One region of the Clostridium sp. Marseille-QA1073 genome, then DNA from elsewhere that is predicted to be linked to it. Evidence: riboswitches for the same ligand, from Rfam matches in the RefSeq annotation. Region 1 holds a riboswitch; each other region holds the start of a gene.

Evidence for each region. A riboswitch is a leader RNA that binds a small molecule or an ion and turns the genes downstream of it on or off. The one in region 1 is predicted to bind cobalamin.
Region 2: another riboswitch for cobalamin. It lies ahead of ACY1IQ_RS02175 (nucleotide-binding protein); the one in region 1 lies ahead of ACY1IQ_RS17400 (cobyric acid synthase).
Region 3: another riboswitch for cobalamin. It lies ahead of ACY1IQ_RS06090 (DUF4430 domain-containing protein); the one in region 1 lies ahead of ACY1IQ_RS17400 (cobyric acid synthase).
Region 4: another riboswitch for cobalamin. It lies ahead of ACY1IQ_RS12500 (ABC transporter substrate-binding protein); the one in region 1 lies ahead of ACY1IQ_RS17400 (cobyric acid synthase).

What each region holds. Positions count from the first base shown of each region.
Region 1 is NZ_JBSVQM010000024.1:19,056-22,718, forward strand. Features, by position in the region: gene ACY1IQ_RS17400 (cobyric acid synthase) at 1-1,455, opposite strand, end outside; cobalamin riboswitch at 1,573-1,748, opposite strand; gene ACY1IQ_RS17405 (hypothetical protein) at 2,075-2,239, opposite strand; gene ACY1IQ_RS17410 (HAD family hydrolase) at 3,135-3,663, shown strand, end outside.
Region 2 is NZ_JBSVQM010000002.1:63,494-67,156, reverse strand. Features, by position in the region: gene ACY1IQ_RS02185 (methylated-DNA--[protein]-cysteine S-methyltransferase) at 1-91, shown strand, start outside; gene ACY1IQ_RS02180 (endonuclease) at 91-744, shown strand; cobalamin riboswitch at 957-1,146, shown strand; gene ACY1IQ_RS02175 (nucleotide-binding protein) at 1,291-2,061, shown strand; gene ACY1IQ_RS02170 (ABC transporter substrate-binding protein) at 2,083-3,201, shown strand; gene ACY1IQ_RS02165 (FecCD family ABC transporter permease) at 3,264-3,663, shown strand, end outside.
Region 3 is NZ_JBSVQM010000005.1:84,767-88,429, forward strand. Features, by position in the region: gene ACY1IQ_RS06080 (sensor histidine kinase) at 213-1,370, shown strand; gene ACY1IQ_RS06085 (hypothetical protein) at 1,515-2,024, opposite strand; gene ACY1IQ_RS06090 (DUF4430 domain-containing protein) at 2,030-2,431, opposite strand; cobalamin riboswitch at 2,726-2,907, opposite strand; gene ACY1IQ_RS06095 (exodeoxyribonuclease III) at 3,189-3,663, shown strand, end outside.
Region 4 is NZ_JBSVQM010000012.1:131,139-134,801, reverse strand. Features, by position in the region: gene ACY1IQ_RS12510 (ABC transporter ATP-binding protein) at 1-36, opposite strand, end outside; gene ACY1IQ_RS12505 (FecCD family ABC transporter permease) at 38-1,084, opposite strand; gene ACY1IQ_RS12500 (ABC transporter substrate-binding protein) at 1,102-2,109, opposite strand; cobalamin riboswitch at 2,386-2,569, opposite strand; gene ACY1IQ_RS12495 (histidine phosphatase family protein) at 2,874-3,428, shown strand.

The sequences.
Region 1 (3,663 bases):
TTTTCTTACTAAATCTGCAAGTTTATCAAGTTCTTCTTCTCTTAAACTTTCATATGGTTTTGATTTTTTTAATTCTATGCCCTTTTTACTTCTAAGCTTGTTAACTATAACTTCTCTAAAATCTATTTTATCAAAAATTCCGTGAATATAAGATCCCATTATATTGCCATACTCATTAATGGCTCCATCATTATAATTTACCTCTTTTGTATTTTGAGTTTTTATATTAAATAGTGGATTGGCATTTTTACCGTATTTGCAAATCCCCATATGAATTTCATAACCATATACAGATAATTTATCTCTATCAGTGTTGAAGACTTTATTATCAATTAAATCTGCTTCTACTCTAGTAGTTACCTTTTTCTGCTCAAAAACTGTCTCTATGTCTAACAGTCCTAATCCTTCTATTTCTGATAGATCTGTTTCTACACCATATGGATCTGTGATTTTCTTACCTAGCATTTGATATCCACCACAAATTCCTATTATTTCTCCATTTTTACTATATTCTTTAATCTTATCAAAAAGTCCAGAAGTTTTAAGTGCATTTAAATCTTCAATGGTATTTTTACTTCCTGGTATAATTAATAAATCAGGATTTATAAATTCTTCTACAGAAGTTATAAATCTTACTGAAACATCTTCTTCATTTTTAAGTGCATCTACATCAGTAAAATTTGAGATTCTAGGAAGCTTGATAACAGCTATATCAATTTTATTTGTTATCTTTTTATTTAATTCTACAGCTCCATCCTCATCTTCTAGAGCTAATGTAAAATGTGGTACAACTCCTATACACTGTTTTTTAGATATATCTTCAAGCATGTCAATACCTGGCTTTAATATATCTACATCACCTCTAAATTTATTGATGATAGTTCCCTTTATTCTTTCTCTTTCTTCTTCTGTAAGAAGCATTAATGTTCCTACTAATGAAGCAAAAACTCCACCTTTATCAATATCTCCAACTAGGACTACAGGCGCGTCTACAAGTTCTGCCATCCCCATATTTACTATATCTCTATCTCGTAAATTTATTTCTGCTGGACTACCTGCACCTTCCATAACTATAATGTCAAATTGATTTTCTAACTCTTCAAATTGAGTTTTTAGCATATCTCTAAACTCTAATTTCATATTATGATATTCCATTGCTGTGCTATTTCCGTAAACCTCTCCGTTTACAATTATTTGACATTTCTTATCACTAGTTGGTTTTAATAGTATAGGATTCATGTATGCTTCTGGCTCTAATCCACAAGCATAAGCTTGTAATACTTGCGCACGTCCCATCTCTTTACCATCTAAAGTTATGTATGAATTTAATGACATATTTTGTGATTTATATGGACATACCTTATATCCATCTTGTTTAAAAATTCTACATAGTGCTGTAACTAATATACTCTTGCCTACGGAAGATGCTGTTCCTTGCACCATTATCTTTGCCATATTAAAACTCCCTTTCAAATAAAAAAATAATAGAGGCAAACTCTCTAAGTTCACCTCTATTTGTATAAATAATCTGCAGAATGTCCCCTCATACTAATAGAACTTTCCCTCCGAAAGCTTTTACTTAAGATTTAGGCAGGTCTCCTGGCTTTTGATTCATTCTCCCCTTAACCTTCCCCTTTAAAAGAGTGGTATATTTAAGGTTCGTCATCATTTACAGTAGCGGGGGCTGCTGTGGAATTTAACCACATTCCCTTTTCACTTATAAAAGCACCTAAATTCTTATTATTGAATTTTTATATTGCTTTAATTTGAATTTAAATCTATCACAAATAAAATTATAGATTTAAATTAATTCTATGTCAAGTTATGTAACTTTATGAACTACTACCACTTATTCCATTGAAGTGATAACTTCATGGTCAATATTCCTATTGGAACAAGTTTACCCATACTCAAAAGGTCATTCCAACCTCACTAATTACTAATTTCGGTAGATTTTTACTAATATTTATATCTCTATCGTGATGTACAACACAATTCGGACAAATTCATTTTCTAAGTGATAATTTTTTACTTCTAAATTTTTATGCCCACGCTCTGAACATAGCTGAACTTTTTAAATCAAATAAAATAAAGTATGAAATTTTATTCCATCAATTTCAGATTTGTAATTTGTCCATGGAAATAATTTAAGTGAAGCTATCACTATTGATGAATCAAGTATTTTAATATTTCCTAAATCTTTAATATTTTCCTTTGAAACTTTTGGAGTCAATCTCATTAATTTAGCTATAGTTAAATTGAAAATATCAACGAAAATTTGTGGATTTCTTTCGCTATCATTTCTAGATGTACCAGCATGAAAGACTACTTGAACGATTTCTTGTAACTTTTCGTCATTTTTATTGCAGCTTCCATATCTCTTAATGAATCTAAAGTCTTTATTTCAGAGAATATAAATAATTTAAGATGCTCCTTAGTGAAAATTTATCATTTTTTAAGATATGATCAGACTAAAAATAAGAAATTAAAGATTTCATATGAAAAATTTCTAAGTTGAAACAAAAAATTAATCACCAAAGTATAACAACTACCGTAATATTGAAATTCAGTGAATAATTCAGTTCCAATTGTAAACTTATTCACAGTGCTCCCAATTATATGACACCTAATGACCAAATAAAAATTGTATTAAAAAGTGATGACAATCCATATCACATTCCTACTAATTATTTTTTATAATGCTCCCACTACATAAGCTTGTGAATCTTAGTAGAGCATCTTTATTATTTAGCATTTCTTCAGCTTGACTTATAACAATTAAAAGAGAATGCTCATCTATCATTGTGATTTTAATCTCATCTAATTTAATCTGCTCATTTATATCAATTTTTTATTTCATAGTATCTCTTATAACTCTTGGATGCTCTTGTCTGATTCATGAGAAGATGCAACTCCTAGTGCATAGTTTATCTCCATATTTTTTCCATAAAATATAAAATTTTAACTTAAGAATAATAAAATTCAATTTTATATTGACATTTTTTGATGCTCGTTATATAAGTTAATTGTAAAGATTATGTTAAGCATTGTTAATAATTTTTAACAATACGTTTTATTTAGCATATTGAACTATTTCTATTAAAAATTAAAATCACAAATGAGGAGAGATAACTATGAATAATTTTAAAAGAAAAACTCTTGGCTTATCATTAGCATGCATTATGTCTTTTTCTTTAGTTGCATGTGGAAATTCTGCTAAAACAGAAGAAACTAAAAATGACACTAAAGTAGAACAAACTGATAACAAAAATGAAGTTAAACTTGAAAAGGGTAACTGGGCTCCTGAAAATTACGCTGCTTTAACAGATCTTATAGAGAAATACGGCAAAAACAGCAAAGATTATGATGAAAAGAAAAAACCTTACGCTGTATTTGACTGGGACAACACATCAATAATTAATGATGTTGAAGAAGCGTTACTTGCATATCAGTTAAAAAATCTTGAATTTAAAATGACCCCTGAAGAATTTAGCAACACTATTAGAATAAACATTCCAAAGGACAACTTTGTAGAAACCTGCAATAACGACGAAGGAAAGCCTGTTAACATCGAATTAGTTGGTGCTGATATTGATTCTGACTACAAATTCTTATATGAAAACTATAAAGGTTTCAAAGGAACTAAATCTTTAGATGAGATTA
Region 2 (3,663 bases), on a different contig from region 1:
CCATCGTGTTGTAGGTAGTAATGGTAAGCTTAATGGATATATTGGAGGAATAGATATTAAAGAACGATTGTTATTATTGGAGGCAAAGTGATGAAAGGATTAATACAAATCTATAATTTACTATTAACGGCTTATGGAAAAAGAAGTTGGTGGCCTGCAAAGACAGCTTTTGAGATGATGGTTGGAGCAATACTTACACAAAATACATCATGGACTAATGTTGAGAAAGCAATAGCTAATTTAGGAGATAACTTATCACCAGAATTTATAGAAACCGTTTCAAATAAAGAACTTGGAGAAATTATACGACCTAGTGGATACTATAATCAAAAGGCGATTAGACTAAAGGCCCTTACTTCATGGTTTAAAAAATACTCATATGATATTAAAAATACAGAGGGTACAGATGGACAAGTCCTACGTGATGAATTATTAGAAATTAAAGGAGTTGGAAGGGAGACTGCTGACTCAATTTTAACTTATGCTTTAAATATTCCTTTTTTTATTGTAGATACTTATACTAAGCGTATATTATATAGAATTGGATATGATATACCTAAAAATTATGATGAGTTAAGAGTTAAAATTGAGGAGAGTATACCAAAGGATTTATACATATATAACGAGTTTCATGGTCTTATTGTAGAACATGCTAAATGTTACTGTAAAAAGTCACCTAATTGTGAAGGATGCCCACTTGAATCTATATGTGAAAAGAGAATTCCCAGTAGCTATATAAAGTAATCAATATTTTAAGGGACGGTTCATAATTATATTCTAAATTAAGCTTTTAATTTTAGGAATAAAAATGAACCGTCCCTTAGAGCTTTAAACATATTAGAAAATAAAAAATACATTTAAACCTTTAAAAATATTTTAAAATATATATTTATGTAGTTTTTTGTCTACTTGTGTTAACTGCTATATTATTGTATAATTGGAATAGCGTAACAAAATTGAATAATAAAGAAATAGGTTTAGTGCAGATAATTGCTTGCATTAATTAAAAGGGAAGTTGGGTGAAAATCCCACACGGTCCCGCCGCTGTAAGAGTGTAGTCTTTTCAAATAAACCACTGGGAAACTGGGAAGGTAGAAAAGATGATGATACTTGAGTCAGAAGACCTGCCTATTTTTTCACCGGAACTCTACGAGTGATAGAGGGTGTTTTAGATATTTCTTATTTTACACAAGTAATAGTGAAACCTCTTGATTTTTGAATTGAGAGGTTTTTTTATATGGAAATTTTTAAAAGATATTCTATAGGAGGAATTTAAATGAATAAAAATAAATCTTTTATGGAAAAGGTGGTATAGGAAAATCTACAATAGCATCAAATGTTGCAGCGACTTTTTCTAGTATTGGACTTAAAGTTCTTTTTATAGGCTGTGATCCTAAAAGCGATTCTAGTAGAAATTTAATAGGCAAAAAGATACCATCTGTTATTAAAAGTCTTCAGGAGAAAGGAAACAATATCGCGGAAGAAGATATTATAAAGATAGGCTTTAATGGGATTTCTTGTGTTGAAGCAGGTGGTCCTGAAGCTGGAGTTGGTTGTGCAGGGAGAGGCATAATAACTATGGTGGAAGAACTTGAACATCTTAATATCCTTCATAAGTCTTGGGATGTAATTATATATGATGTACTAGGTGATGTTGTTTGTGGTGGGTTTTCTGTTCCAATGAGAGAAAAATATGTAGACGCAATATATATAGTCTCTTCTTCAGACATAAAGAAATGTCTTAAAGAAGATTTTGCAATGAAGAATATATCTATCTTATCAACAATAAAGAAGGGGACAAATTCTGAGAATTTTTATATAAATAATAGATATTCCGAAGTGAAATTTTTTGAAGAAGAAAAGAAACTTTTAGAGGAAATAAGTAGTGGAGATATTATTATAGCTGATCCTATTTTTCAAAATTTTATTCCATATGAAAATAAAGTGAAGTTTATTCCACTACCTTATTTAGGGTTTAGTGGAAGAGAATTTTCTCATATTGATTATAAATACATTGGGGAAAAAGGGTTCAACTATTTTAAAAAATACTTAAAAAATTAATAGAGTTTAGGAGGAATTTTTATGAATAAAAAAACAAAAAGTTTAAAATTAATAGTTATGTCAGTACTGTTATCATCAATTTTTATTATAGGGGGATGTTCAAATAATAAAAATAATGAGCCTACTGAAAAGGAAAGCACTAAGCAAACAAAAAAAGAAAAAACAGATGGAACTAAGACTATTGTAGATACTACAGGTAAAGAAGTTAAAATGCCTTCGGAGGTTAAATCTATTGCAGCAGTACCAATTCCATGGGCTTCTATAATTTATGCAGTTGATGGCAATGGGGAAAGAATTAGTGGAATGCACCCTTCAGCGCAAAAATCTTATGAAAAATCTATTTTAAATGATATGGCTCCAGAGCTTAAAAATGCAAGCACTAATTTTGTAGATAATGATTTCACAATACATATGGAAGAAGCAAAAAAGCTTAATCCTGATGCTATGATAATATGGGATTACCAAGAAGCTGAAATTGAACAGCTAAAAAATATTGGGATACCTGGTATTACATTAAAATATGGAACTCTTAAAGATCTTCAAAATGGAATAAAAGTTATAGGGGATGTATTAGATAAACAAGATCAAGCATTAAAATTAATAGAATATCATAAGGAAACAGAAGAATATTTTGTTTCAGTAAAAGATAAATATGAACAAAGTAAAAAGCCAAGAGTATTGTACTTAAGAGATGAAGAACTTAAAGTTGCAGGAAGTAAATCCGCTAATAATGCCTTTATAGAAATGTCTGGAGGAAATAATGTATCTAAAGATACTCCAGGCCAATGGGTAAATGTAACCATGGAGCAAATAATTGAATGGAATCCAGAAATAATCTATTTAAGTAATTTTTCTGATTTCAAACCAGAAGATATTTTAGAAAATAAGATTGAAGGACAGGATTGGAGTAAAATTGATGCAGTAAAAAATAATAAGGTATATAAGACTCCAATGGGTATTTATAGATGGGATGCTCCTTGCGCTGAGACTCCAATTATGATTAAGTGGATGTCTACTGTTCAGCAGCCAGAAATATTTAATAAATTAGATATAAAAAAAGAATTAAAAGATTTCTATACAAAATTTTTAAATTATAATTTAAAAGAAGATCAAATAAATAGAATATTAAATATAAAGTAGTGGTAGTTGATAATGAATAAATTATATGAACAGAAAAGAAAAAACAAATTAAATGGTCTATAATGATAGTCATGCTTATGATTACATTTTTTGTATCATTATTTATGGGAAGATATATTGTTTCACCTAAAGTGGTATTAGAAATATTGCATAGCCATATTTTTAAAGTTAATTTAAATATGTATGAAGTTGAAAGATCAGTAGTTCTTCGGATAAGGCTCCCAAGAACTATACTTAGTCTACTCATTGGGGCGGGTTTAGCTATTTCTGGAACTACTTTTCAAGGTTTATTTAAAAATCCATTAGTTAGTCCGGACGTATTAGGAGTTAGTAGTGGAGCTGGTTTTGGCGTAGCTTTAGGAATATTAATATTTAATAATTCTACATTTACTTCATTAAGTGCATTTACTTTTGGTATAGTAAGTGTTGTTTTAATATTTTTGCTTGCGAAAAATAAAAATA
Region 3 (3,663 bases), on a different contig from region 1:
ACACAATTTTAATATAACAAATTAAACCTATTAATTTATGGGAATATATGTAATTATATTCCACCGCATACTATCTTTAATAGAATAAATGCTTATAAATACAGCATTTATTTATTGTTCATCCTTTATTTTAAATCTGCGCAATATTTTACATAATATTTACAATAATGGTGATATAATAAAACATATTCTATACTAAAAGGTGATGTAATGTGAATAATGTAAATTTAATGTTAAACAATGAAGACCTATCAGAAATGCTAAATGCCTTAGAAGATTTAAATGAAGTAGGTGATTATGAATATATCTTTAAAAAAAATGTTGTAAAATTTTCAGAAGAACTTAGTAAGGTGGTTGGTTGTAATGAAAAAAAACTTATGTTAACTGCACTAGAAACTTTATATGAACATATTTGCCCTAGTGACTTAATTTATTTATATTACAAAAGTAAAAAACTTAAAAAAAATAAAAGGTACAACTCAAAATACAAAATATCAGAAATAAATGAAGATGATATATACATATATAGTAAAGATACATACGGTAAAAATAATATTCTTTTAAAAGAAGCCTTAGAGTATAGTAATCTTAAAACAGAATTTTTATCAAATATGTCTCATGAACTTAGAACACCTCTTAATATTATATTTAGTTCTATTCAACTCTTTAAGGTATATCTTGATAATGAAGATAATTTAAAAAGTAAAGAAAAATTATATAATTATGTTAATATAATGAAACAAAACTGCTACAGGCTGTTAAGATTGATTAACAATCTCATCGATTCCACAAAAATTGACGCTGGGTTTTTATCTTTAAATATGCATGATCAAGACATAATTTGTATAATAATAAACATATGTAATTCTATTAAAGGTTATATAGAAAGTAAAGATTTAACCTTTACCTATCACAGTACAGTTACTAGTAAGATAATGAGTTGTGATGCGGAAAAAATAGAACAAGTAATTTTAAATTTATTATCTAATGCTGCCAAGTTTTCAAAGCCTCATGGTAAAATTCAGTTGAGCATCTCTGAAAATAATGGTAACTTAATCATTTCGGTAAAGGATAACGGTATAGGAATCCCTAAAGAAAAACAAAAGATAATCTTTAATAGGTTTAGACAAGTACAACCTCTTATGAACAGAAATCATGAAGGTAGCGGTATAGGCCTTTCCATTGTGAAGTCTCTAGTAGAAATGCATAATGGTGAAATCTCTGTTATAAGTGAAAAAAATGTAGGAAGTGAATTTATAGTGGAAATTCCTATATTACAAAATAAAAATTGTATTTATAGTGAAAATAAACAAATAAATTTTAATTCTATAGAAAAGATATATATGGAATTTTCTGATATATATAATTAATAGAGCATTTTAACTGATGAATTATCTTTATAATTAAATAAAAAAACCTTCTTGTAAATGATATTTAGTAAGTCCATTTAATTACAAGAAGGTTTTTTTACTCTTTTAATATGATGCTTAAATTTAAACAATACAATATTAAAATTAACAACTTTTGCACTCTTGGTTATTTAGTTTTATTAATAACTTATAAATATGTTCTCCTAATAGCATCATTGCTAGATAATTTCCTACCATATGGATTATATCGTAAGGTATTCCTCTTATCCAATAAGCAACAGCAAAACTAAGGTCATTTAATATTATATAAGGAAGGGCAAAAAGCATACCAAAGATTAAGCCGAAAACTCCTGAAAATATAGACCAAAGTAAAAAGTTTTCTTTATTTATCCTTGTAAATAATAATGTTAATATAACTAATAATGGCCAAACAAAAGCATAGCTAAACCACCATAATCCAATTCCGTAGATTAATCCTTCTATAAGAACAAATAATAGTGCTATAATTATAGCTTTTTTCCTAAATACAAGTGTATAAACAATTAAAAACATTGATACAAGTTCTATATTGGGTAAAAAGCTTAAAAACATTTTTGACACTGTGATTATTGAAGATAATAGCACTATTATAATTAACTCTCTAGTTTTATTCATACTATTTACCAGCCTGTTGTAAATATAAACTCAAATCTATCTCCATCCGCTATCGTAGTTTCGTCTATTCCTGCTGCCGCATCCACTCCGTTTATTGTAAGTTTCCACCACTCTTGTTTATTCTTATCTGCTAAAATTCCATCTACTTTATTTACATATCTTCCAAATTGTGATTTTTCTGCATCTATTACCTTCATCTCGTCTAATGCCTCTCCTAAAAATTCAGCATTTGTTGAATGTTTATGTTCTTTTTCGTATTTATCTTTTTCAGATTTAACAATTACTGTTATATTTTTATTTCCTTTAACGGTTTCAACTTTCGCAAATTTTCCATAAGCAAAATACCCTACAACAGCAATAAGTAAAATTAAAATAGTTGTTATAATTCTTTTATTGTTATTCTTCATAACTATATCCTCCTATATTTTCTATATAAATTAAACTGATATAAGCCCCTGACTAATTAATTTTTATTTAGCTATATTCAAAAATAACTGTTCAATATTCTTATATATTTTCTTTCAGATGTCTTAGCTGATTCCGTAATAGTTTCTATTCTGAAATAGAAACAACTTGTGTATTGCTCCTTTCTATATTTAAATTCTATGTATTACAAAATAAAAAACTCTCTTTCTTTAAAAGTAAAAGAAAAAGAGTAGCTTTCTGTAAAACTAAACCAACTCTTCCCTCCGAAGAAAAGCTTGTGAATATACTGTTTAATAAGTATCCTGGCTCTCGTTTCAATCTCCGAGCGTCTTCCCAGATAAACTCCAGTGACTATTGCTCTTTGTCCACGATTACAGTAGCGGGGGCTGCTATGGCTTAAAACCATATTCCTTATAAAACAGCACATATTAACTTAATTAAATTCTATCATATGAAAATTTAACTTTCAATAAATCTATTAAATAAGTCTACTCTTTATAAAAGAGATTAAATTTTTATATTGATAAGAATTATAATTTATCTTTTATTAATAGACTATTAAATTATATAATGATAGAAAAGATTAAATTAATCATTATATACAATATTCAATGTTATAATATTACTATTATAACAAAATTTTTTGTTAATTATTATTCATATTTTATCTTATTAAATATTTAAAATTGAGATATATTCTATAAATTTATCTCAAATACTTATAAGGGGAGTTTTACAATGAAAATTTACTCATGGAATGTAAATGGCCTTAGAGCCATATTAAAAAAAGATTTTATTCCTTGGATAACCGAGTCATCACCTGATATATTATGTATTCAAGAAACTAAGCTTCAAGAAAATAATTTAGATGAGAATATAACTAATATTGAAGACTACTATTCATATTTTTCCCATGGAATAAAAAAAGGCTATAGTGGAGTTGCAATTTATACTAAAACAAAACCAAAATCTATAAGAAATGGCATTGGTATTGAAAAATTTGATATAGAAGGACGTATATTAATTGCTGAATATGAAGACTTTACTCTTATGAATATCTATTTTCCTAATGGTCAATCATCTGAAGAAAGACTTAAATATAAAATGGAATTTTATGATTCTATATTAGATTTTTGTAATATGGAAGTATCAAAAGGTACTAATTTGATAATTTGTGGTGATTATAATACTGCTCATACTCCTATGGATATAA
Region 4 (3,663 bases), on a different contig from region 1:
CTTATATTGCAAATCTTTTACGCTTAATTTGATCATGTTAACCTCCAAAAGAATATTTACTCTTTTTTAATAGAAGTAAGAAGAATGGTGCGCCAATGAAAGCCGTAACAACACCTATAGGAAGTTCTTCAGGAGAACCAATTATTCTTGCAAATATATCAGACCATATTAAGAACAAAGATCCTAAAAGAATAGTTAGTGGAATAAGCTTTTTATGCACAGAACCAGCAATAGTCCTTGAAATATGAGGAATTACAAGACCAACAAAGCCTATTATTCCACTTAAAGATACCATAATTCCAGTTAATAGTGTACTTGTTACTATTATTATTTTTTTCAAAAGCTTAATGTTAACACCTAAAGTTATAGCTGCATCTTCACCAAGTAAAATTGCATCTAATGTTTTATGAATTACTAAAGCTATTATAGAAGAAACTACTAAAACTAAAAAAGCTAAAAGTAAGTCACCCCATTTAGCACCAGCAAGTGACCCAGTCATCCAAAATATTACAGAGTAGAGCTTTCTAACATCTTTGGCTTTAAACATAACAAAATTTGTTATAGCTGAGAATACGGATGCTACTGCTACCCCTGTTAACACTAATCCAGAAGAAGAAAACTTTCCCTGTCTACTTGAAATAACAAAGACAATTATTGAAGAAAGTAATGCTCCAATAAAAGCACCTAAATGTACAGATAAGATAGGTAATGCTAGTGTACTACCTAGTAAAATAGTTATTACAGCTCCAGTTGAAGCACCAGAAGATATTCCAAGTATATAAGGGTCAGCTAGAACATTTTTTGTTAATGCTTGCATCAATACACCAGATAAAGATAGGCCAGCACCAACAATTGCAGCAAGAAGTACTCTAGGAAGTCTTAATTGCCATACTATATTTTCTACAGAGTTAGACCAAGTTTTTGGAAAAAACTCTTTATTTGATATATTATTAATTATTATTTTACATAATTCAGTACCACTTATATTTACAGATCCTACATTAATAGCAATTATTATAGAAACTATTAAAAATAGAATTAAGGATATGTATATAAAGGGAAAGGTAAGTTTATTTTTTTTCATGTCAATAACTCTCCGTGTTAATTCTTAAAAGCTTCTGGATGGAATTTTTCAGCCATAGTTTTTATTGCATTAGAGTTCCTTACACCTGCAACAACATCTGAAAGTCCTAAAACAAAAATATTATTATTTTTTATTGCATCTATATCTTTTAGAGCTGCATTATTTTTTAAAAAGTTTATTTTTTCTTCTACGTTATCAGCAGCATTGTATTGCATGATAATTATGTATTCAGGATTTCTATTTACAACTTCTTCCCAAGTTACATTAGCCCATGGTTTTTCACCATCTTTAAATATATTGACACCACCAGCAAGTCTAATTAAATCTGTAGGTAAACCATTACAAGATGTAAATGGCGAATCTTCTCCAGAGTCATAAATAAAAGCTCTAACTGGTTCATTATCTTTAGGAACAGCAGATGAAATATCTTCAATTTCTTTTTTCATTTTTGATATAACATTACTTGCATTTTCTTTTACATTAAATATATTTCCTAGATTAGTAAAATCTTCATAAACAGTTTCCATTGTTGCATTAGGACTTTCACATTTTGGAACATAAATTTTTATTCTATTTTCTTTGCAAAATTCAGCATTAAAATTGTTTTCAGTAAAAGTAGACATCCACCCGGTTATAAAATCTGGTTCTACGCCAAGTAAAGTTTCCTTTGAAGGCATTAAGTCAGCTAACTCATTTAATTTAGAATGGGCGTCTTTATATTCTGGCAATACTTCATTATCTTGAAAGGAATATCCAGCTATAGAGTTTTCTAAACCTAAGGCAAGAAGCATCTCTGTTGTAAAACCACTTAAACTTACAGCTTTTTTAGGAGTTTCAGAGAAAACTTCATCTGTCTTTCTAGAAGGTAAGTCATTATTAATTGTAACTTGAGTATAGGCTTTAGTATCAGAGATTGATTCTACAGAATTTGAAGCATTATCTTCACTTGTGTTACCACATCCTCCTAACATAGTTGCAGTTAAAGAAACTGCTAAAATCAATGAACAAATTTTTTGTTTTTTCATCTTAAAAATCCTCCTTTATTTTTGAAAATGTAGCATATTATTTTATATATTTAAACAAAATATTTTGTTTATTAACTTTATGAAAGTATCAATAGAAAATTACTAAAGTTAAATTTCTTATTAATTTTTAAAATAAAAAAAGCATCTTAAGAATTAAGATACTAAAAAATACAATGCTAAAAAATAAATCTATTTCTAATATTTAAACTATAAATAAAATAAGACAATACCATATAGTTAAATTAGCAAACTTAAAATACCTTATCCTAGTAAGTGATTTTAAAACCTATATTGGCAGGTCTCCTGACTCAGATTCATCATAAGTTTTTACCTTCCCACAAAAAAATTGCAGTGGCATAACAAAAATTTACTCCTCAATACAGTGGCTGGACCGTAAGGGATTTTCACCCTTTTCCCTTTTAAGAAATACTTATATTTCACCAAAATAGTTAATATATTTAATTTTAAATAAAAATTTACAATTACTTCATCAGGATTATAACACAAAATTTTACAAAAAGAATATTTCAGAAAATTTAAACTATTATAAAACATATAATTTATTTGCCACAAGAAAAAGATATAAGTTAAATATATTGTATTAAGAGAGTAACAGTAGTATAGCAATATAAAGAATAAATGTAAATATTTTGATATAATTACTCTAAGGTGATATAAAAATAAGAAAGGAGAAGCCACTAACATAAAGGCATATACAGAGGTGAAATTATCTATAAAAGGATATTTTTAGTGGCAAAGTAATAATGATAACAAATATTTATTTAGTTAGACATGCTCATTCTAGTTACAACACTGATGAGTTAAATAGACCATTATCTCATAAAGGAACTATAGACAGAAATAAAATTACAGAAACACTTGCAAAAGAAAATATAGATTTAGTAATTTCTAGTCCGTATAAAAGAGCAATAGAAACTGTAGAAGTTGTAGCAAATTTGATAAATAAAAGTATAATTATAGACGAGGGCTTTAAAGAAAGGAAATTATGTGAATATCCTGTGGATAATTTTGAAGAAGCTATAGTAGAACTGTGGACAAATCCAAGTTTTTGTTTTGAAGGTGGAGAAAGTAATATAGAAGCACAAGCAAGGGGCGTTAATTCCTTAAATAATGTATTAGATAATTATAGCGGAAAAAATATAGCTATTGGAACTCATGGTAATATTATGGTGCTTATTATGAATTATTATTGCAAAAAGTATGATTATGATTTTTGGAAGAAACTTAAAATGCCTGATGCTTATAAATTAATTTTTGAAGATAAAAAGCTCTTAGCTATAGAGGCAGTTAGTAAATAAGTTATTTACTGTAAATATTTAATAGAAGTCTATAGCAAAATTAGAAAAGAATTAAAATTTTGACTATTTAATTAATTTAAGATAATAATATGGATTTTTTATTAATATGTTAATAAAAAGTTAAAATATATAAATTAAATAATATATTGACATAAATATCTAGATATAGATATACTTAGTACATGGGTGTAAAACCTAAATATGATTAATTTATAAAAGGAGGTAGTAAGATGTT